Regions from separate parts of the Bradyrhizobium sp. PUT101 genome, predicted to be linked through region 3. Evidence: riboswitches for the same ligand, from Rfam matches in the RefSeq annotation. Region 3 holds a riboswitch; each other region holds the start of a gene.

What was found. A riboswitch is a leader RNA that binds a small molecule or an ion and turns the genes downstream of it on or off. The one in region 3 is predicted to bind cobalamin.
Region 1: another riboswitch for cobalamin. It lies ahead of ACSHT2_RS32355 (TonB-dependent receptor); the one in region 3 lies ahead of ACSHT2_RS25905 (TonB-dependent receptor).
Region 2: another riboswitch for cobalamin. It lies ahead of ACSHT2_RS04270 (TonB-dependent receptor); the one in region 3 lies ahead of ACSHT2_RS25905 (TonB-dependent receptor).
Region 4: another riboswitch for cobalamin. It lies ahead of ACSHT2_RS32270 (DUF1636 family protein); the one in region 3 lies ahead of ACSHT2_RS25905 (TonB-dependent receptor).

What each region holds. Positions count from the first base shown of each region.
Region 1 covers NZ_CP197207.1:6,788,059-6,793,007, forward strand. Annotated here, with positions in the region: gene cobT (nicotinate-nucleotide--dimethylbenzimidazole phosphoribosyltransferase) at 1-517, shown strand, start outside; gene ACSHT2_RS32350 (histidine phosphatase family protein) at 524-1,096, opposite strand; cobalamin riboswitch at 1,169-1,370, shown strand; gene ACSHT2_RS32355 (TonB-dependent receptor) at 1,470-3,845, shown strand; partial or broken gene ACSHT2_RS32360 (PepSY domain-containing protein) at 3,867-4,451, shown strand; gene ACSHT2_RS32365 (siderophore-interacting protein) at 4,448-4,949, opposite strand, start outside.
Region 2 covers NZ_CP197207.1:876,756-881,704, reverse strand. Annotated here, with positions in the region: gene ACSHT2_RS04290 (adenylate/guanylate cyclase domain-containing protein) at 1-1,551, shown strand, start outside; gene ACSHT2_RS04285 (hypothetical protein) at 1,654-1,830, shown strand; gene ACSHT2_RS04280 (hypothetical protein) at 1,980-2,192, shown strand; gene ACSHT2_RS04275 (hypothetical protein) at 2,463-2,720, shown strand; cobalamin riboswitch at 2,815-3,027, shown strand; gene ACSHT2_RS04270 (TonB-dependent receptor) at 3,142-4,949, shown strand, end outside.
Region 3 covers NZ_CP197207.1:5,367,055-5,372,003, forward strand. Annotated here, with positions in the region: gene ACSHT2_RS25905 (TonB-dependent receptor) at 1-1,368, opposite strand, end outside; cobalamin riboswitch at 1,476-1,671, opposite strand; partial or broken gene ACSHT2_RS25910 (alpha/beta hydrolase family protein) at 2,501-3,708, shown strand; gene ACSHT2_RS25915 (amidohydrolase family protein) at 3,915-4,949, shown strand, end outside.
Region 4 covers NZ_CP197207.1:6,770,493-6,775,441, reverse strand. Annotated here, with positions in the region: gene cobN (cobaltochelatase subunit CobN) at 1-1,291, opposite strand, end outside; gene cobW (cobalamin biosynthesis protein CobW) at 1,291-2,325, opposite strand; gene ACSHT2_RS32270 (DUF1636 family protein) at 2,322-2,696, opposite strand; cobalamin riboswitch at 2,791-3,009, opposite strand; gene cobO (cob(I)yrinic acid a,c-diamide adenosyltransferase) at 3,049-3,684, shown strand; gene ACSHT2_RS32260 (cobyric acid synthase) at 3,697-4,949, shown strand, end outside.

The sequences.
Region 1 (4,949 bases), 1.4 Mb from region 3:
CACGACCTCAGCGGCGATCGCGGCGAGCCTGCTTGGCGTGAGCGCCGGGGAGATCGCGGGCAGCGGCACCGGCGTCGATGCGGCCGGCCGCGCGCACAAGGCACGGGTGATCGATGCGGCGATCGCACGCCACGGCGTCGCCGGGGCCTCGGTCGAGAAGATCCTGTGCGCCGTCGGCGGCCTCGAGATCGCGGCGATCTCAGGCGCGATGATCGCGGCCGCGCAAGCCCGCATTCCCGTGTTGATCGACGGCTTCATCGTGTCCGTCGCGGCGCTGGCGGCGGCGCGTCTCAATCCGTCCTGCCAGCCGTTCCAGCTCGCCTCGCATCAATCGGCGGAGCAGGGGCATCGGCTGGTGTTGCGCGCGCTGAACGTTCAGCCGCTGATCAGCCTCGATCTCAGGCTCGGCGAGGGATCGGGCGCGGCCATCGCGCTGCCGCTGGTCCGATTGGCCTGCGCGCTTCACAACAGTATGACGACCTTCGCGCAGGCCAACGTGCCGGATCGCCCGGCCTGATGCGGCTCACGCCACGCGCTGGTTGACGGAGACGACACGCCAGCCCGCCGCGAGGCGGTCGATCCGGGTCAGCGACAGCGGATCGATCACGAAGCGCAAGGCGGCCTGCGGCGTCAAGTCCAGTGCAATGCAGAGCGAGGCGCGGATGGTGCCGGAATGCACGACAAGCGTTGCCGATCCGGCCCCGATCCGCGACAGACCCAGCCGGACGCGGGCGACCTGATCCGCAAAGCTTTCGCCGTTCGGCGGCCGTTCGTGCGCCGGATCCTGCCAGAACTGCGCGTAAGTCTCGCCACCGGTCGCGGCGAGTTCGTCATGCCGACGGCCGGTCCAGTCGCCGAAGTCCTGCTCGCGGAATTCGCTGACCAATTCCGGTTCGAGCCCCAATGCGCGCGCCGTCTCGACCGTGCGCCGCGACGGGCTGGCATAGCTGCTGGCATCCGGCGGCAAATGCTGCCGCAGAGCCACCAGCGATGCGTGATCGCCGAGATCCGCCCGCGCATCAGCAGCATGGATCGCCCCCGCCACGCCCTCGACGGTCGCGTGCCTTATCAGCCAGAGGAAGGTCTCGCCTTCCATGCTCATCTCCAAGGAAGTTGGTCGCTGTGGTCACAACGCCGCAACTGGCGCATTGACTCTGTCATGATGGTATTCCTAGATGATCGCGACGGTTTCCCCGAGAGGGGATGAAAAGGGAATGCGGTGCGGGGACGTTGTCCCCAAGGCCGCGGCTGCCCCCGCAACTGTAAGCGGATAATCCTTCGTCACAAGCCACTGGGTCCTCGGTCCCGGGAAGGCGACGAAGCGGTGATGACCCGCGAGCCAGGAGACCTGCCGTCAGCCGTGGTCGCACGCGAAGATGTCGGTCGGGGAGTACAGACATTCGGCTTCATCGGACGGCCTGAAAGGCCAATAGATGAGACCTCGTTCGCTGTGACGTGCCACTGACGTCATGCCGAGGTTTCGCATCGTGTCTTCCATCTGTATCTTACGGCCGAGCCGCTTCCTGCTCGCCTCTGCTGCGTTCACGTCCTTTGCGGCCGCTGATCTTCCCGTCGCCCTGGCGCAACAGGCCCGCGAGCCGCTGCCGCCGGTCGAAGTGTCTCCGGCCCAACCTCGCAGGCAGGCCAAGCCAGCCGGCCATGAAGCGCAGCGCGCGCGCCGTGCAGCTGCGCGCCGGCCAGCGACCGTATCGGCTCCGCCCAAGCCCAGCGCGCCAGCTGCGACGGCGCAGACGCCGCTCAACAGCAATGTGGTGGCCGAAAGCGCCTCGCGGCTCGGCCTGACGGTGCGCGAAACGCCGGCAACAGTCGAGGTGATCTCCGCAGACACCATGCGCGAGCAGGGTTATCGAACGGTCTCAGAGGTGGCGCAGGGTGCCGTCGGCGTCACCTCCGGCGACAATCCGGCCGAGCCCGCGGCCTTCTCCATGCGCGGCTTCACCAACAGCCAGATCAACACGCTCTACAACGGCATCAAGATCGGCCCGCAGAACATGACCTCGCGGATCGTGGATACCGCCAATCTGGAAGCCGTGGAATTCCTCAAAGGCCCGGCCTCGCTGATCTCGGGCGAGGGCGCCGCCGGCGGCGCCATCAACTTCGTCACCAAGCAGCCGCACACCGGACCGATCCGCAACGAAGCCGATTTCTCCTGGGACTCGCTCAACTCATTCCGCGCGCACTACGGCTCGGGCGGCAGCACCAATGTGCAGGGCCTCGACTATCGCTTTGACATCTTCCGCTCCGCCCTCAACGGTTTTGCCGACGACACCAACGTCAAGACGTTCGGCACGTCCGGCCAGCTCAATTACCGCGTCTCCGATAGTCTCAAGATCTGGGGCGCGATCGAGTACCGCGAGGATCGCTCCAAGGCCTATTGGGGCGCGCCGCTGGTGCCGATCGCCTTCAGCGGCTCGCATGCAACGACGGGGATCGTCTCCGGCAATTACGTCTCGAACTACAACGGAACGAATCTCGGTGCCGTCACCATCGACGACCGCACCTTCAACACCAACTACAACGTCCTCGACAACCATAACGTCGCGCGGGAAGTGTGGCTGCGCGGCGGCTTCGAGCTGAAATTGGCGCCCGACCTGACGCTGAAGAGCCAGGCCTATGGCTATGGCGCAGAGCGGACCTGGTTCAACAACGAGATCGAGGCGTTCAATTCCACCACGAACCTGGTCGATCGCGAGCGCTTCTATGTCGCGCACAGCCAGCGTCTGGTCGGCAACATCACCGACCTGATCTGGGACACGAATGTCGCGGGCTTTGACAACCGCCTGGTCACGACGGTCTCGTCAAGCTATCTCGATTTCGTCAGGCCTGGCGCGGCAAACTTTCCAGGCGATTCCGTTTCGCTGGTCGATCCCGATCGCGGCTACTACGGCCTGCTCACGACCCAGCAGCAGACCGCGCGCATCGACAACGAAGCGCTCTCGTTCGAGGACCGGCTGAAGCTCACGCGCAGCTTCGCGCTGGTCGGCGGCCTCCGCGTCGAGCACATCGGGCTCGACCGCAATTCGACCAACGTGAGCGGGCAGGAGAAGGCAGGCTTTCCGTTCACGAAAGACTGGGCGCCCGTGACCGGCCGCATCGGCTACACCTGGGAGGCCGTTCCCGGCCTGACCTTCTTCAGCCAGTACGCCACCGGCGCCGATATCGCCGCCAACAACATCTTCCTGCTTGGGCCGACCCAGCCGCTCGACCTGACGACCGCGCGCACCTACGAGACGGGCGTCGAGCATCTGTTCTGGGACAATAGGGCGGAATGGTCGTTCTCGGCCTACGACATCCTGCGCAAGAACGTCTACGCGGCGGCCGGCGGCATGCAGCTCAACATTGCCGGACGACAGGAGTCGAAGGGCGTCGAATTTGCCGCGGCGGTGCGGCCGATCGAGCCGCTGCGGCTATGGGGCAACATCGCCTATGTCGACGCCCGCTATGCCGACTACGATTTCGCCGGCGGCTCGTTCTCCGGCAACACGCCGCCGAACGTGCCGCGTATCGTGGCCAATGCCGGCGCGTCGTATCGGTTCTTCACACCCTGGCCGGTGGAGCTCGGCATCACCGGCCGCCACGTCGGCGACCGCTACAACACCGATGCCAACGTCGTGACGATGAAGGCCTACACGGTCGCCGACGTCTATGCCTTCGTCGACATTCCCAAGACGGTGTTCAATGCGGTGGACCAGGCCCGCCTGACCTTCCGCATCCGCAACATCACCGACAAGCGCTATGCGATCTGGGGCGATCCGTTCTACCCCGACCAGATCCTGCTGGGCGCGCCGCGCACCTACGAGGTCTCGGCCGCGTTCAAATGGTAGGCGCTGAACGCATGATGGGCGCGATCGTTCTCGCGCGGGCAATTGACGCCGACAGAGGCTGGCGTGATGAAGGCCGCGCCGGATTGGAGGGACGCGCCGTCATTCGATCGGCAGCCAATCGCCCCTTCGGGTCGCGAGATCGAATGGTTTGCCTTCAACGGCGACATTTATCGGCGCGATCGGGTTGCCCTCGGTCGTCAGACGCTGATCAGGGGAGGCGTGCCGCCGGACGAACAAGCAGAGTACTTCAGCCCGCGCGAAGCGTCGGAATTGACGGTGCGTCTGGCCCCGGGCTGCGACGCGCCGTCCGTTGTCGCCGGTGACGACGTCTATCTCGTGCGATCGGCCGTCCGGGGTGCTCCGGTCTATCGCTTCCGGTGCAACCAGCTTTGGTTCGACATCGACGGCGCGGATGGCAGTGTGCTGCAACGGCTGGATACTTCACGGCGGACCTATCGCTGGGTCTACAATGCGCTGCATACGTTCGACGTTCCGGTCCTCATGGCACACCCACATTGGCGCGATGTCCTGATCGTAGGGCTCTGCGCGCTCGGACTGGTGTTCTCCATGACTGGCGTCGTCATCGGCTGGAGGCGCTTGCGCTAATCCAACCCAGTCTTGCCCGGCGCCCAATAGGCCTTGGTGCTCATCCGCGATGCAGTGACCCCAGCGGCTTTCAGGGCCCGGCTCGTGCGCTGGATCGACGAAGCCTTGCCGGTCAGGACGAAATGCGAACTCGCGGCAAAGCGCAACAGCTCGGCTTCGACAGCTGGCAGATGGGCGTCGTCGGCGCTGCGCACGATCAGTGTAGCGCTGCCGAGGCCGATGGCGGCCAGGACGGAATCTGCCTCCGCGGCATCCGAAGCCTCGAATACGTAAACTGCACCATCCAGCTGTGGACCACCGTGGAGCGCTGAAGCAACGCCGAACGAGGTTTCATCGCCGAACAAGACCGTCGGCGCTTTTCGGGCGGAAAGATCGAGCGAGCGACGTGGGCCGAAGAACCAACAGATATCGCCTTGGCGCAAGCCGCCTACCCATCGGCTGCCGGGACCGTTCCCGTGCGCGAAAGCGAACAGCCGCGTCCGGCCCTTCTCCGGATCC
Region 2 (4,949 bases), 3.0 Mb from region 3:
CTGGAGCGGGGGCTGGCGCTGCGGCGGATGGTCATGACCCGGATGGAGGCGCCGTCGGATGAGGAGGCCTATGCGGCGCGCCTTCGCGACTTCGAGGAATCGGACCGCAAGATCGAGGACGAGGCCGAGGCCGCGCGCAAGCTGATCAACGCGATCATCGAGGACCCCAGGACGTTTTCCGACAATGCCGCGCTGGCGCGAATCGATATCCGCATCGACACCGCCGTCACCGAGCTGCGCCGCGACCTGAGCGAGGACCACGCGAAGCTCCTCAAGCAGGTCGACGCCAGGCAGATGGCAGAGGCCCGCGGCACGCTGGAGCACATCGACATGCTGCGCGACCAGTTCAACCGGAAGGTCGATACGATCCGCGGCGATATGCTGGCGCAGGTCTTCTTCTCGACGTCGCAGGTGATCAGCCGCCAGCATCAGACCATCATCATTTCGGGTGTCGTGACATTGCTCGCGGCGATCGTCGGATTTTCCTTTGCGCTGCTGGTGTCCAGCGGCATCACGCGTCCGGTACGGCTGTTGCTCGCCGGCACCCGCGAGGTCGAGGCGGGCCGGTTCGACAAGCCCATCACCGTCTCGACGCAAGACGAGATCGGCGAGCTCGCTGCGGCATTCAATCGCATGATCGAGCAGTTGCGGCACAACGAGCAGATCCGGGAGACCTTTGGCCGCTACATCGATCCCAAGGTGGTGCAGGGGCTGATCGACCGGCCGGAGGTCGCAATCGACGGCGAGCGCCGGGTGATGACCATCATGTTCTGCGACATGAGCGGCTTCACCTCGATGAGCGAGGGTATGACCCCACGCGGCCTCGTCAAGGTGATGAACCACTATTTCACCGTGATGTCCGGCCCGATCCGGAGCAATCGTGGCATCATCGACAAATATATCGGCGACGCCATCATGTCCTATTGGGGCCCGCCCTTCGTCGAAGAGGACGAGCAGGCGCTGCTCGCCGGGCTTGCCGCCATCGAGATGGCCGACCAGGTGCCCGCGCTGCAGAAGCAGCTGCCCGATCTGCTCGGTATCCGCGCCATGCCCGCGCCGTGCGATCTGCGCATCGGCATCGCCACCGGCGAGGTCCTGACCGGCAGCATCGGCTCCGAGCTGATGATGAGCTTTACCGTGATGGGCGATGCCGTGAACCTCGCTTCGCGGCTGGAGGCCGTCAACAAGGTTTACGGCACCCGCATCCTGATCTCGCAGGCGACTGCGGACGCGATTGGATCGCGCCTCGAATTGCGCGAGATCGACCGTCTGGCGGTTGCGGGTCAGAGCGCGCCGCAGGCGATCTTCGAGGTGATGGCGAGACTGGGCGCACTCACCGATGCGCAAGTGAGCCTGCGCACGCACTATGTCGAAGGTCTCGCCGCCTATCGCGCCCGGCGCTTCGACGACGCTCGTGCCGCCTTCAACGCGGCGCTCGAGGCGGTCCCCGGCGACGGCCCCTCGCGCGCGATGCTCGGCCGCATCGCGCAGTTCGCGGCCAATCCGCCGGATGCCAATTGGGATGGTGCCTGGCGGCTCGAGCAGAAATAGGCTGCCGCGGAAAAATTGATGCTACCCCATAACGATGTTCGCTGTGACCTATTCCTCGGGTTTAGGTTTGGTGTCCTTGTGGCGTTTGATGGGGACACGCCGATGACAGAACTTCAGGACAGGCTGGAACGGTTCGAGACGCTGACTGCCGAATGCGAGCTGATCGCCAAGCTCGCCACCGACAGCACCAAGCGCGAGTTCTATCTGAGGCTCGGGGAACAGTATCGCCAGCTGGCGGTGGATATTCGGCAGGCGATCGCGACGACGGCCGCGGCCTGAGACCGGCTGAAATCCGTTCTTAACATTTAGCGCGCATTCTCGCAGCACGCGGGCATCGCCGATCGGCGGTGGCTCGTGGTGGCCGGGGTTCGTTGCGATGCAGCGCACCTCGCGAGTGTCATCGTGCTGTGCCTGACAGGGCAGGTCCCATGCGCTTCGTTGCCGTGATCATATTCGCGCTCATGACGGCGGCCTGCGACCAGGAGCGGGACATCACCGGCTCGACGACGTCGACCTGTCCGCTACGAAACTACAACTACAATCCACGCGACATGAACCAGTGCGTCAACGCCTGCAGATCGTGCGATCGCGGCACCACGGTCACCTGCACGACATCCTGCACCCTCAAGGGGGCTCGCTGAGCGGATTACCTTCTGCCTTGCGAGGCGTCGCAACGCGCGATCCCCGGCTCCCCAATCGTCCTCGCCGTCTCGACCTGATAGGGTCGATCGGAGCAGGGGGACATCGGATGAAATTCGCAAGCTTTGAAATCGACAACGCCGGAGGTCTCGTGGGAACGGCGAGCAGCGCGCAGGCTTCCAGCGAACGTGGCGTCGACGGTGCCGAGGCACCGGAACGATTCACATAGGATAGTCATTGGAAGCAGTGGGCAGGACGCGGAGTCCAATGGAATGGGTATGCTCGATCCCGGCCGGTTCCTGGTATCGTGCTCGCATTGCGATGCCTGGCCGATGGCCGCCAACGTGAAACGTTCAAGCTGGTCGGCATCCCCGCATGAGGTCCGTTTCGTCTGCACGCGCTGCCGGCGCGAAGAGACCGCGATCGTCTCGGCCTCCGGCGAACTGACGCCGATCAAGCGCCTCGACGCTCCGCCGCGGGATGTCGCTGTGGCCTGGGCTCAGGCCCAGCGCCCGCGGGGGCGAACGTAGGCGGCGCAGGGCATTGCTCGATTCGTTGTGGAGCCGGCCGATCGCGTCTGCGGCCAAGATGCCAGCGGTCGATTGACTCCCGGCCTGGGCGCCCCGTAGATTGGCCGCTGGCGGTTCTCCTCATGGAGATCAAAAGGGAACGTGGTGCGAGATGTCCCAAGGCGGGATCTTCTCAATGCCATGGCTGCCCCCGCAACTGTAAGCGGTGAATCTCTCGTCCTATGCCACTGGGAATTTCGGTCCTGGGAAGGCGACGCAGAGGTAACGACCCGCGAGCCAGGAGACCTGCCGTCAGCCGTGGTCACACGCGAGGATGTCGGTCGGGGAGTACAGACATTAGCTTCACCGGAGCAATCGATCGCTCCGCCGTAAAGCCTCGTTCGCTGTGACGTGCCACTGACGTCATGCCGAGGTTATGATTTTGTCCCGTTTTGTCACTGCCGCCAGGCGCTGCTGCGCCGGCATCGTTGCGGCCGCTTCCTTCTATTCGCTCGATCCCTCCATCGCCCACGCGCAGCAGGCCGGTGCCGAACAGCTGCCGCCGGTCGAAGTGACCCAGCCTGACGATCAGAGCCGTACGCGGGCCAGGGCGGCCGGCGATGGCGATGCGGTGAGGCGCCGGGTGAGCCCGAATGGTGCGCCGGGCGGGACCGGCTCGTCCGGCTCGGGCAGTGGAGCGGCCGCCGGCAATGACGGCATCGTCGGCGCGGCCACGACCATCATCACGGCCGCAGACATCGCCCATGCGCCGTCGCAAACGCTGGCCGAGATCATCGCGACGCAAGTACCGGGCGCCCAGATCACGACGTTCTATGGCGGCCAGATCGGTGCCAAGACCAGTGTCGATCTGCGCGGCTTCGGTGCCTTCGCCACGGCCAATACGCTGGTGCTGGTCAACGGACGGCGGCTGAACGACATCGACATGGCGCAGGTGGATCTCTCCACGATCCCGCTCAATGCCATCGAGCGTATCGAGATCACGCGCGGCAATTCCGGTGCAGTGCTGTATGGTGACAATGCGGTTGGCGGCGTCATCAACATCGTCACCAAAAACGGCGTCGGCGGCCCGCCCGCGACAGCGCGCATCGAGGCCGGTTTCGGCTCGTTCAACGCTGGGCTCGGCAACGTCTCGACCGCGCTCAATTCCGGTCCGTGGTCGACCTCGTTCCACGGCAATGCCGTCAGGACCGACGGCTACCGCGACAACAATCGCTATTCCCAGGAGAACGGCGTCGGCAACCTGAACTACACGATGCCTGGCCTGACCGCCTTCCTGACCGTCACCGGTGACAATCAGGAGCTGCGACTGCCGGGCGGCCGCACCGTGGATCCGTCGATCGGTCTCGACGAGCTCGCGACCAACCGGCGAGGGGCCGGCACGCCCTTCAACTACGCCAACCAGCAGGGTTTTAGCGCGACCGCCGGCTTCACGAAAACCCTGGTCAACGGCGTCGATCTCATCGTCGACGGCGGCCTGCGCGACAAGAAGCAGCAGAGTGCGTTCTTCTCGAGCCCGACGCCGGTTCCGGCTTTCTTCACGTCGACCTATGTCGAGGCCGATCTGACGACATGGTCGATCACGCCGCGGCTCAGCGTGAAGAGCCTGCTCTTCGGAATGCCGTCGCAGTTGCTGACCGGCGTCGACTATTACGATGCGAGCTTTCAGCAGAACCGCGGTGCCGGCCAGGGTCTCGCCCCCTGGCACAATTACGTCCTCAGGCAGCAGACGGTTGCTGGCTATGTCCAGCACACACTGGCCGTGACGGCTACGACCGACATCTCCTACGGCTCCCGGGTGCAGAACATCGGCCTTTCGGCACGTGACGATTTTGATGCGGCGGCTCCGTTCAACGCCGACATCGGCGCGCTCCCGCTCAGGAGCGACGAGACGCAATATGCGCTGCACCTCGGTGCCGAGCATCGTCTCAATGAGACCGTCGCGCTGTTCGGCCGGGCCGCGCGCGCCTTCCGCACGCCTGATGTCGACGAGCGGGTGTCGTCGGGCCCTTCATTCGACCCGTTCTTCAATCCGCTCCCGCAAACGTTCCGGCTCAAGACCCAGACCTCGCAGGACATCGAGGGCGGGCTGCGCATCAGAGGAGGCGGACTGCAGATGCAGAGCAGTCTCTATCTGATGGACCTCGCCAACGAGATCCATTTCAATCCAATCCTGTTCTACAACACCAACCTGGATCCGACCCGCCGTTACGGCTCGGAGACCAGTGTCTC
Region 3 (4,949 bases):
TGGAACGAAATCGAATGGATCGACGGACGACGAGCCGCCGTAGGGTGAATTGTTGGTGTGAGTAAAATTGATGCGGTTGACGTCGAAGCCCGCCACGAACTCATCGGCCATGCCAAGGACATGCCCACGGAACTTCGCGTCCATGCGGTTGCCGAGCTGCTGCTGATCGTGAAAAATCTCGATATAGCTGGTTCGGTTGATGAGCCCGGTGGCAGGATTGTAGGCGTAGCTTTCGACGTCTTTCCAGTGTCGCTTGGAGTTCAAATAGTAAAGAGTGTTCCGGACCGAGATTCCATCGGTGATCTGCCAATCGGTCTTCACCTGGTTCCAGCTATCCTGGTAGCGGATGTGGCTGTCGCTGACGTTGTAGTTTTTGAAGCGCAGGGATTCATCCAGCCTGCCGTTGATCAGCGGCGTGCCGAAGTAGCGCGACGGGTTGCGGTCACCGTAATCTGTAGACAGCGTCCAGATGACGTCTTCGTTCTGCTTAACCTGAACCACGGCATGAAGTGCGGCATTGGAGGTATTATCGCGATCGACCCAGCCGTCCGACATGTTGCCGGTGGCGGTGATACGATAGGCGACGTCCTTACTCACCGGACCGCCGCTGTCCACCGCGATTCGCCGCGTCATGTTGCTGTCCAGCGACATCTCGGCCTGGTTGCGAGGGATCCACAGCGGCAGTTTCGAAACAATGTTGATGGCGCCGCCGACCGCACCCGCGCCATACATCATCGATGCAGGGCCGCGCAGCACCTCGATGCGCTCGGTCGACCACGTGTCGAACGGAAACGTCACCGTCCCGGCGCCGATATAGAGCTGGGTGCCGTCGTATAGCGTCATGACGGATCCAAGGCCCGTGAAGCCGCGGGTATTGAACGAGACTCCGCCATTGCCCGGTGCCGGGCTCGCCGTGAAGCCGGTGGCGTTTTGCGTCACCGCGTCGAGGATGTTCTGCTGGCCGCGTTCAGAAATGGTTTCGGCCGAGATCACCTCCACGCTGGCCGGCGTCTGCAGTCGCGTCAAGCCGAGTCGGCTACCGGCCGTGCTAGCGCCGGTTAGGTTGAGCGTCGGTGCGGCGAACTCGGGACCCGTCGGGTTGGCAGTCGGAGCACGCGTGTCGGCAGCTACGCCTCGCTGCTGGCGTGAGCGCGCGAGGCGCGTTGCATCGCTACGTCGGGTGCTGCGAGCATTCGGTGGCCTCGCTGGCGGTTGCACCACCACAGGATCGAGCGTCTGGGCCGGCCTTTCGGACTGTGCCCAGCCATCCGTCGACAACACGAGGCAGGAGAATACGAGGCAGGAGAATGCAACTGAACGGAGCAACGCGCGGCGATGCTGTGGCGCGAAGATTGTACGGGAGGTCATCAATAGACTCGCGATAACGTGGCACGTCACCGCGAACGCAGTTTGGCCGCTGCCTCAAGAGGAAGACAGCTCAACACCCACCAGGACACCCCGCCCAATGTGCTCGCGTGTGACCACGACTGACGGCAGGTCTCCTGGCTCGCGGGTCGTTGCCTGTCGCCGCCTTCCCAAGCTCGCAGGCCCAGTGGCGTTTGGCGAAAGGCTCACCGCTTACAGTTGCGGGGGCAGCCACGGCGTTGGGGGATCCCCGCACCGTATTCCCTATTGATCTCCCGAAGGAGAACCGTCGCAGTCACCCTAGTTTTATTTGCGAAGGGCTGTCAACTGGCTGCCCCGAGACAGTTCAGCGCGTCGCACCGTCATCGGCGACGCGCCGATCGTCCACCGGGCGGCGTCGGGCGAAACACCAATCCGCTGTCAACCCCTCTCCTCGAAAATATTCCACTTTACCGAAATTCGGATTTGTCGTATGTGCCGGCCATCCCAGCCCACCAGAGGGGCGGTCGTACGTCGTCACGAACGCGGGCTGGGTTGCGGTGGACGCGGGCGGCGTTAAAGGCGGTTTGTTGCGTGCAGGGCGGGATGAACCTCGTGAGCATGGCGCGGACCGCGAAGACGGACGGCGCCCATGTCCGGCGGAGCCTCTTGGCGAAGCCGGATGGCCTGCGTACGGCGAAACCGTGTGGTCCTGGCCGTCGTTGCTACGGTCAAGCCCTGGCGAAGGCGTCACTCGCGTCAACCGGCGCGATGCCGTGAATTTCGTCGAGGCGAGGGAGGCCAGAAGGAACTCGGCTCCCGGGAGAGCGCGGCATAGGCCGTCAAACCATCGCGCAGGGAAGGCCGGGTTTCGGCTGCCCTGTGTCTCCCCTGTGCATTGCGCGTGCATTCGTTCAGCACGGGGGTCTTATGGGTGCCAGCCGGCGCCCGGTCTTCCCTGCGCCCTCTTCCGAAAGGGTGAGGCGAAAGGCAAAACTCGGGCAGACATGTCGCGAGATTGCGAACGCGTGTCGCGACCGAGCTGCGACAATAGCGCACGGACAGGCTGGTTTCCGAATTGCGCGAGGCCCGGCGCAACACAATCTCAACCGAACCTCTGTAGGCCTGTCACCTTCTCGTTCCACGGGTCTCTTGCATGAAGCCGGCTTGGCGTTTTTCTCTCCTGCTTCTCCTCCAACTCCTCGTGGGGGTTTCCGCCCAGGCGCAGGAGGGCCAAGTCGTCAAATTATCAGCCAGCATCGCGTATCAGCGCATCGCGCGCTGGGATGCCGATCAGCTCAACAGGATCCTGCAGGTCGATACGCCCGCCTTCACCGGGATCACGACAGTCTATAGCCCGGCGCGCAATGCCGTCCGCCTCTATCGCGTGACCTATTCGTCCGTCGTGCCCGAGCGCGGCAACAAGCCGACGATCGCGTCTGGTCTGCTCGCGATCCCAGAGGACAGCGGCACCTCGTTCCCGATGGTGTCGTATCAGCACGGCACCGTTTATGGGAAGCAGGAGGTTCCCTCGTTTCCGCAGCAGTCACCCGAAACCCAACTGATGATCGCCCAGTTCGCGGGACAGGGATATGTCGTGGTCGGCGCCGACTATTTCGGGCTGGGAACGTCGTCGGAGCCGGAAGGCTACATGGTGAAGGCGAGCCACCAGCAGGCGACCTACGACATGCTGGTCGCGAGCCGTGCCGTGCTCGATCATCTCAAGCTCACCACGACGAAGCTGTTTCTCGCCGGCTGGTCGCAAGGCGGCTTCGTGACCATGGCCATGCTCGAGAAGCTCGAGCAGGTCGGCGTCAAGGTCGATGCAGCCGCCACCGCCAGCGCGCCGGCTGACGTGTTCGTCGCGCTGAACGGCTTTCTCAACTTTCCGCGCAAGAATGACGCGAGCTGGGTGACGTCGCTGTTCATCCTCTCGGCCTTCTCGTTCGAGAACTATTACGGCGTCCCCGGGCTTGCCCGCTCGCTGATCTCGGACGCGTATTACGACGTCTCGCGCAAGGCCTATCTGCGCGAACCCTATGATCCTACGCAGGTGCCGGCCGATCTGCACAAGCTGATCCGCGCCGACTATTCGATCCGCAATTCTTTGCCGCATCAGCCTACGGGCGGCTCGCTGCGCAGGCCACGGCGTATCGCTGGATCATCAAGAGCAAGGTTCGCAACTACTATGGCGAGAGCGACGAAGTCATCAGCATCGGCCTCGGCCAGCTGCCCATGACCTATCAGCGCGCGATCGGCAGCGGCAACCAGGCTGTAGAGGCGGTCTCGACCGGCAGCACCAGCCATCGCGGCACGTTCGCGACGGCGGTGCCAAAGTGGAAGTCCTGGTTCGACGGTCTCTGAGAGGCCGTCATGCCGGTATAAGCCGACCCGACGCGTGGACGCCTCAGACTGTCACGCATGCTGCGTCGGCATCGACGGAGGTGGTCGTTCATCGAAAAATCTGCATCTATGCCGGCCGAGACGGTGCGCGATGCGGCCGGTCTCGAGCCTCCGAAGCGGCCGCCGGGCCTTTGGAAGCTCTGGCAATAGCTTTTCGGAGTGACAATATGAGCGGTTTGGTGATCGGCGGCGGCCGGGTGGTGGATCCCGCGAGCGGGATGGACGCCGTTGGGGATGTGGCGGTGGTGGATGGCAAGATCGCCGCCGTCGGCACGGGCCTCGGCGGAGCCGAGCGGGTGATCGACGCGACCGGGCTCGTGGTCGCGCCCGGCTTCATCGATCTGCACGCCCACGGCCAATCGATCCCGGCCGACCGCATGCAGGCGTTCGACGGCGTGACGACGACGCTCGATCTCGAGGCCGGCGTGCTGCCGGTCGGGTCGTGGTACGAGCGCCAGGCGCGGAAAGGCCGCGTGCTGAACTACGGCGCCGCCACCAACTGGGCCTTTGCCCGCATCGGCGCGATGACGGGCTCCAATGCGGAGAGCTCGCTGGAGGCATTCGGCAACGCCATGCGCGATCGCCGCTGGATCGACAACGTCGCGACCGATGCGGAGGTCGCCGGTGTTCTCGAGCGCCTCGCCCGCGGCCTCGACGAAGGCGGCATCGGTATCGGCATCTTGAACGCCTACGCGCCGGGCGCCGGCGTGCAGGAATTGACCGCGGTGTGCCAGTTGGCTGCCGCCAAGGACGTGCCGACCTTCACCCACGTCGCCTTCATGTCGCGCATCGACCCCGAGAGCGCGGCGGAAGCCTATATCCGCCTGATCGGCTACGCCGGCGCCACCGGCGCGCACATGCACATCTGCCATTTCAACTCGTCGAGCAAGACCGACGTCGAGCGCTGCCGCGTGCTGATCGAGAAGGCGCAGGCGCAGGGTCTGCCGATCACGGTCGAGGCCTATCCTTACGGCACCGGCTCCACCGTGCTGGCCGCCGCCTTCTTCAGCGATCCCGAGTTCGTCGAGCGCAACGGCACCGGCTATGATTCCGTGCAGCGTGTCACCGACGGCTATCGCTTCCACGACCGCGAGGAGCTGCTCAAGGCGCAGGCCGAGGAGCCGTCGTCGCTGGTGCTCTGGCACATCCTCGACACCGAGAACAATGCGCATCATCGCGACCTGCTCGACATGTCGGTACTG
Region 4 (4,949 bases), 1.4 Mb from region 3:
TCAATTGCTGCGTGAGCAGCGTCTCGCCGAGTGCATGGACTGGAGCAACAGCGAATCCGGCCTCAGCGAGATCGGACAACAACGCTTCGACCGAAGCCAGCGCATCGAGACCAACCGCATGCGCGATCTGGTGCGGCCGGCCGGGATAGTTCGACAGCACGACCGCCAGCCGCTTCTCGCCGGCCGGCGTCTCGGCAAGGCGCCGCCAGGCCGCGACGCGCGCGGCGACGGCCTTCACACGCTCCGCATCGGGCGTGTGCGCCAGATGCGAGAATTGCAGATCCGGATCGCGCATCGCGGCCGATTTGAAGCTCACGACGCCTGCGAACAGGCGTCCATCGACCTCTGGCAGCACCACATGCATCGCAAGGTCGCCCGGCGACAGGCCGCGCAGCGATTCCGCCCAGTCCTCGCGCCGCGCCGTGGAGAGCGCGACCTGAAACACGGGGCACGCCGCGGCATCGAACGGCGTCGTGCCGTCATCGCCGATCGCAGAGAACGCCGTTGCATTGACGATCGCGGCGGGAGGATCCTGCGCAAGGCGTGTGCGTAGCCAATCCGCGACGCCGGGGGCCTTCAGCGAGCCGACGAATACGCCATACGCATCAAAGCCGCGCTCGCGCAGCGCCGCAATCAGGGCATCGACCGGTCCCGTGTCCGCAGCAGTCAGATAGGAGCGATAGAACGTCACCAGCGCGCGCGGCTTCGCCTCGGCACTGGCCGGCGCCGCAATGACGCCGCGATCGGGATCATAGAAGCCCATCTCGGGCACGGTCAACTCGCCGACGACCGGTCCCGCATAGAGGCCAGAGGCCAGCGCGAGCTGCGCGATCGCAGCTTGCGCCGCGACCGGACCGCCGGTGTCGCAGAGCACCTTGAGCCGGCGCAGCGTCGAAACCGGCAACGTCGAATACGAATCAAGCCGGGTGTCGTCGCGACCATCGGCCGGCAGCACGGCCAGCGCGATGTTGCGGTCCTTGGCGAGCTGTTGCAGGGCGGCGAGGCCGTACGGCCAGTAGGACTCGCCGCCGATCAGGCGCACGAGGATGCCGCGCGCCTGCGACAGCGTGCGCTCGATATAGGTGTCGACCGACAGCGGATGACGCAGCTCGGAAAGATTGGCGAGCCGCAGTGACGGCAGGCTGTTCCGGCCACGCCGCCAGCCGGCCGCGAACGCCGCAAGATCGGAATCCGAATACGAGAGCACCACGAGATCGGCCGGGTCCTGGCCGATGTCTCTTGGTGTCGCGGTCTCCTCGAGACCGCGGCTCTCGCGGAAAACGACGTGCATCAGATACCAAGTCCTGACCTGATCGCGGCCTCGTCGATATCGCCATGCTCGCCGATCACGACGAGCTTTGACTGCCTGATACCCGCGCCCCAGGGCTTGTCGAACTGGTGGCGCACGCGTTCGCCGACCGCCTGCAGCAAGAGGCGCATCGGCTTGCCCGCGACCGCGATATAGCCCTTGGCGCGCAGCACGTTCTGCTCGCGCGCCAGACGCTGGACAGAGGCGACCAGCGCATCGACATCCGTGACTTCCGGAAGATCGATCACGACGGAAGCGAAATCGTCATGCTCGTGCTCCTCTTCGCCGTCATGATGCGAGGGGCGCGCGGCGAGATCGTTCTCTGCAGCAGCGCCAAGGCCGAGAATGACGCGCGCATCGATCGCGCCGTCGGTGACGGGGAGCATCGGCACGCGGCGCGGCATCTCGGCGGCGATCGCCGCCTTGGCAGCTTCGATGCCGGCGCTGCCCGCAAGATCAGCCTTGGTCAGCAGCACGATGTCCGCGCAGGCGATCTGGTCCTCGAACACTTCCGACAGCGGCGTCTCATGATCGAGATTCTCGTCCCCCGCGCGCTGCGCTTCGACGGCAATCGGGTCCGGCGCGAAGCGGCCGGCCGCAACAGCCTCGGCATCGGCCAGCGCGATCACGCCGTCGACGGTGATGCGCGATCGGATCTGTGGCCAGTCGAACGCCTTCAGCAGCGGCTTCGGCAGGGCCAGGCCCGAGGTCTCGATCAGGATGTGATCCGGCCGGACCGGGCGCGCCAGCAATTGCTCCATGGTCGGGATGAAGTCATCGGCCACCGTGCAGCAGATGCAGCCGTTGGCGAGCTCGACGATGTTCTCCTCCGGACAGTTCGCGTCGGCGCACGACTTCAATATCTCCCCGTCGACGCCCTCGCTGCCGAACTCGTTGACGAGCACGGCGAGCTTCTTGCCATTCGCGTTGGCGAGCAGATGCTGGATCAGCGTGGTCTTGCCGGAGCCAAGAAAACCGGTGACCACCGTGACCGGAACTTTTGCGAGCGAGTTCATTCGGCGGCCTCCGGCACGATGGCAATGGGGGGAATGCGGGCAAGCGACTGCTTGCGGAAGATTTCCGGGCGGCTACGCCAGGGCACGAGGCCATCGGGCGCGGCCGCATAGGCCGCTGCGCCTGCGACCACGTCCTGCGCATTCGTCTCGGAGAGACGGCCATAGACATAGGACCAGCGGCCGGGCGCGCTGAGCGCGACCGAGCAGCCCTGGCTGCAGGCCGACAGGCATTCGACGGGAACCACATCGACGCCGTCGGGCACGCCGGCGTCGAGGATCGCGCCATGCAATCGCTTGCCGGGCGTCGTCTCGCCCTCGCCAAGCGTCTGGCCGCCGCGGCAGGTGATGCAGACATGAAGTGTGACGGTCATCGCCTCTTCCAGGATAAAGAGCGGGAGGCGAGAGGCACACGGACCCTGACTCAAGAGGCCGTTTCCCCGTCGCGGAACACCCCGTCCGCCGGTCCAAAACTCGTCCGCGCTGGCAGGTCTCCCGGCTTGCGGAGCAGGGCTTTGCCCTTCGATCCCCGCCTTCCCGATTCCCGCGGGAATCAGTGGCTTCGGGCATCTCTCCGGTCACGGTCGCGGGGGCGGCTGCATTTTGGACCCAATCTTGCGGATTCGGACCCTATCGCATTCCCTCTTCGCCTGTCGTAGGACAGGAACCAACGCCGGGCCACCATTTGCCGGTGGCTGCCACTTGTCAAGCCGAAGGAATGGTACGATGACGCCTGAACCGGATACCCGAACGGGCGAGGAAACCGACGCCCGGCACGCCCAAAAGATGGCGAAGAAGAAGGCCGCCCGCGACAAGATCATGGCGACCAAGAGCGGCGAAAAGGGCCTGATCATCGTCCACACCGGCGCCGGCAAGGGAAAATCCTCCTCGGCCTTCGGAATGATCGTCCGCTGCGTCGCCCATGGCCTGCCCTGCGCGGTCGTGCAGTTCATCAAGGGCGCCTGGGACACCGGCGAGCGCCGCCTGCTCACCGGCCATTTCGGCGATCTCTGTCAGTTCCACGCGATGGGCGAAGGCTTCACCTGGGAGACGCAGGACCGCGCCCGCGACATCGCCGCCGCGCGCGCCGGCTGGGAGAAGGCCAAGGAACTGATCCTCGATGAGAGCTTGCGCATGGTCGTGCTCGACGAGATCAACATCGCGCTGCGCTACGATTATCTCGACATCACTGAGGTGGTCGACTTCCTGACCACGCAGAAGCCGCCGATGACGCATGTCGTGCTCACCGGCCGCAACGCCAAGGACGAGCTGATCGAGATCGCCGACCTCGTCACCGAGATGACGCTGGTGAAGCACCCGTTCCGCTCCGGCATCAAGGCGCAAGCCGGCGTCGAGTTCTGAGACTCGTCGGCGATGACGCGCGCATTGATGATCCAGGGAGCCGGCTCGGACGTGGGCAAGTCGCTCATCGTCGCCGGCCTTGCGCGTGCCTTCACGCGGCGCGGCCTGCGCGTGCTGCCCTTCAAGCCGCAGAACATGTCGAACAACGCGGCCGTCACCGTCGATGGCGGCGAGATCGGCCGCGCCCAGGCGCTACAGGCGCTCGCCGCCGGCGTCGAGCCGCACACCGACATGAACCCGGTGCTGCTCAAGCCCGAGACCGATGTCGGCGCGCAGGTCATCGTTCACGGCAAACGCATCGCGACGGCGCGTGCGCGCGACTACGCCGCGATGAAGCCGTCGTTGATGGGCGCAGTGCTGGAGAGCTTCGAGCGGCTGAAGGCGCGCGCCGATCTCGTGCTGGTGGAAGGCGCCGGCAGCCCGGCCGAGGTGAACCTGCGCAAGGCCGACATCGCCAATATGGGTTTTGCACGCAAGGCCGACGTGCCGGTCGTGCTGGTCGGCGACATCGACCGCGGCGGCGTCATTGCCCAGCTCGTCGGCATCAGGGCGGTGATCGATCCCGAGGACGCCGCGATGATCCAGGGCTTTGTCATCAACAAATTCCGCGGCGATCCCACGTTGTTCGACGACGGCTACAGGCTGATCGAGGAAAAGACAGCCTGGCGCGGCTTCGGCGTGCTGCCCTGGTTCGCGCGTGCCGGCGAGCTGCCGGCCGAGGATGCGCTCGGCCTGCGCGATGCGCGCAAGCCGGGCCAATGCAAGATCGCCTGTCTCGCTCTGTCGCGGATCGCCAATTTCGATGATCTCGATCCGCTCAAGCTCGAGCCGGGCGTCGATCTCCTCATGGTGCGTCCGGGCGAAGCCATTCCCGGCGATGTCAGGCTCGTCATCATCCCGGGCTCGAAATCCACCCGCGGCGACCTCGCCTTCCTGCGCGCGCAGGGCTGGGACATCGATCTGCTCGCGCACCACCGCAGGGGCGGCCATGTGCTGGGCCTCTGCGGCGGCTACCAGATGCTCGGGCACAGCATCGCCGACCCCGACGGCATCGAGGGCCCTGCGGGCGAGACACCGGGCCTCGGACTTCTGGACGTGAAGACGGTGATGAGCCCGCAGAAGACGCTGACGCGGGTTGCGGCCGTGCACGCCGCCACCGAGCAGCCGATCGAAGCCTACGAAATCCATATCGGCCGCACCGACGGCCCCGATCGCGCCCGCCCGTTCGCGAAGCTGAATGGCGAGCCGGAAGGCGCGATCTCGCA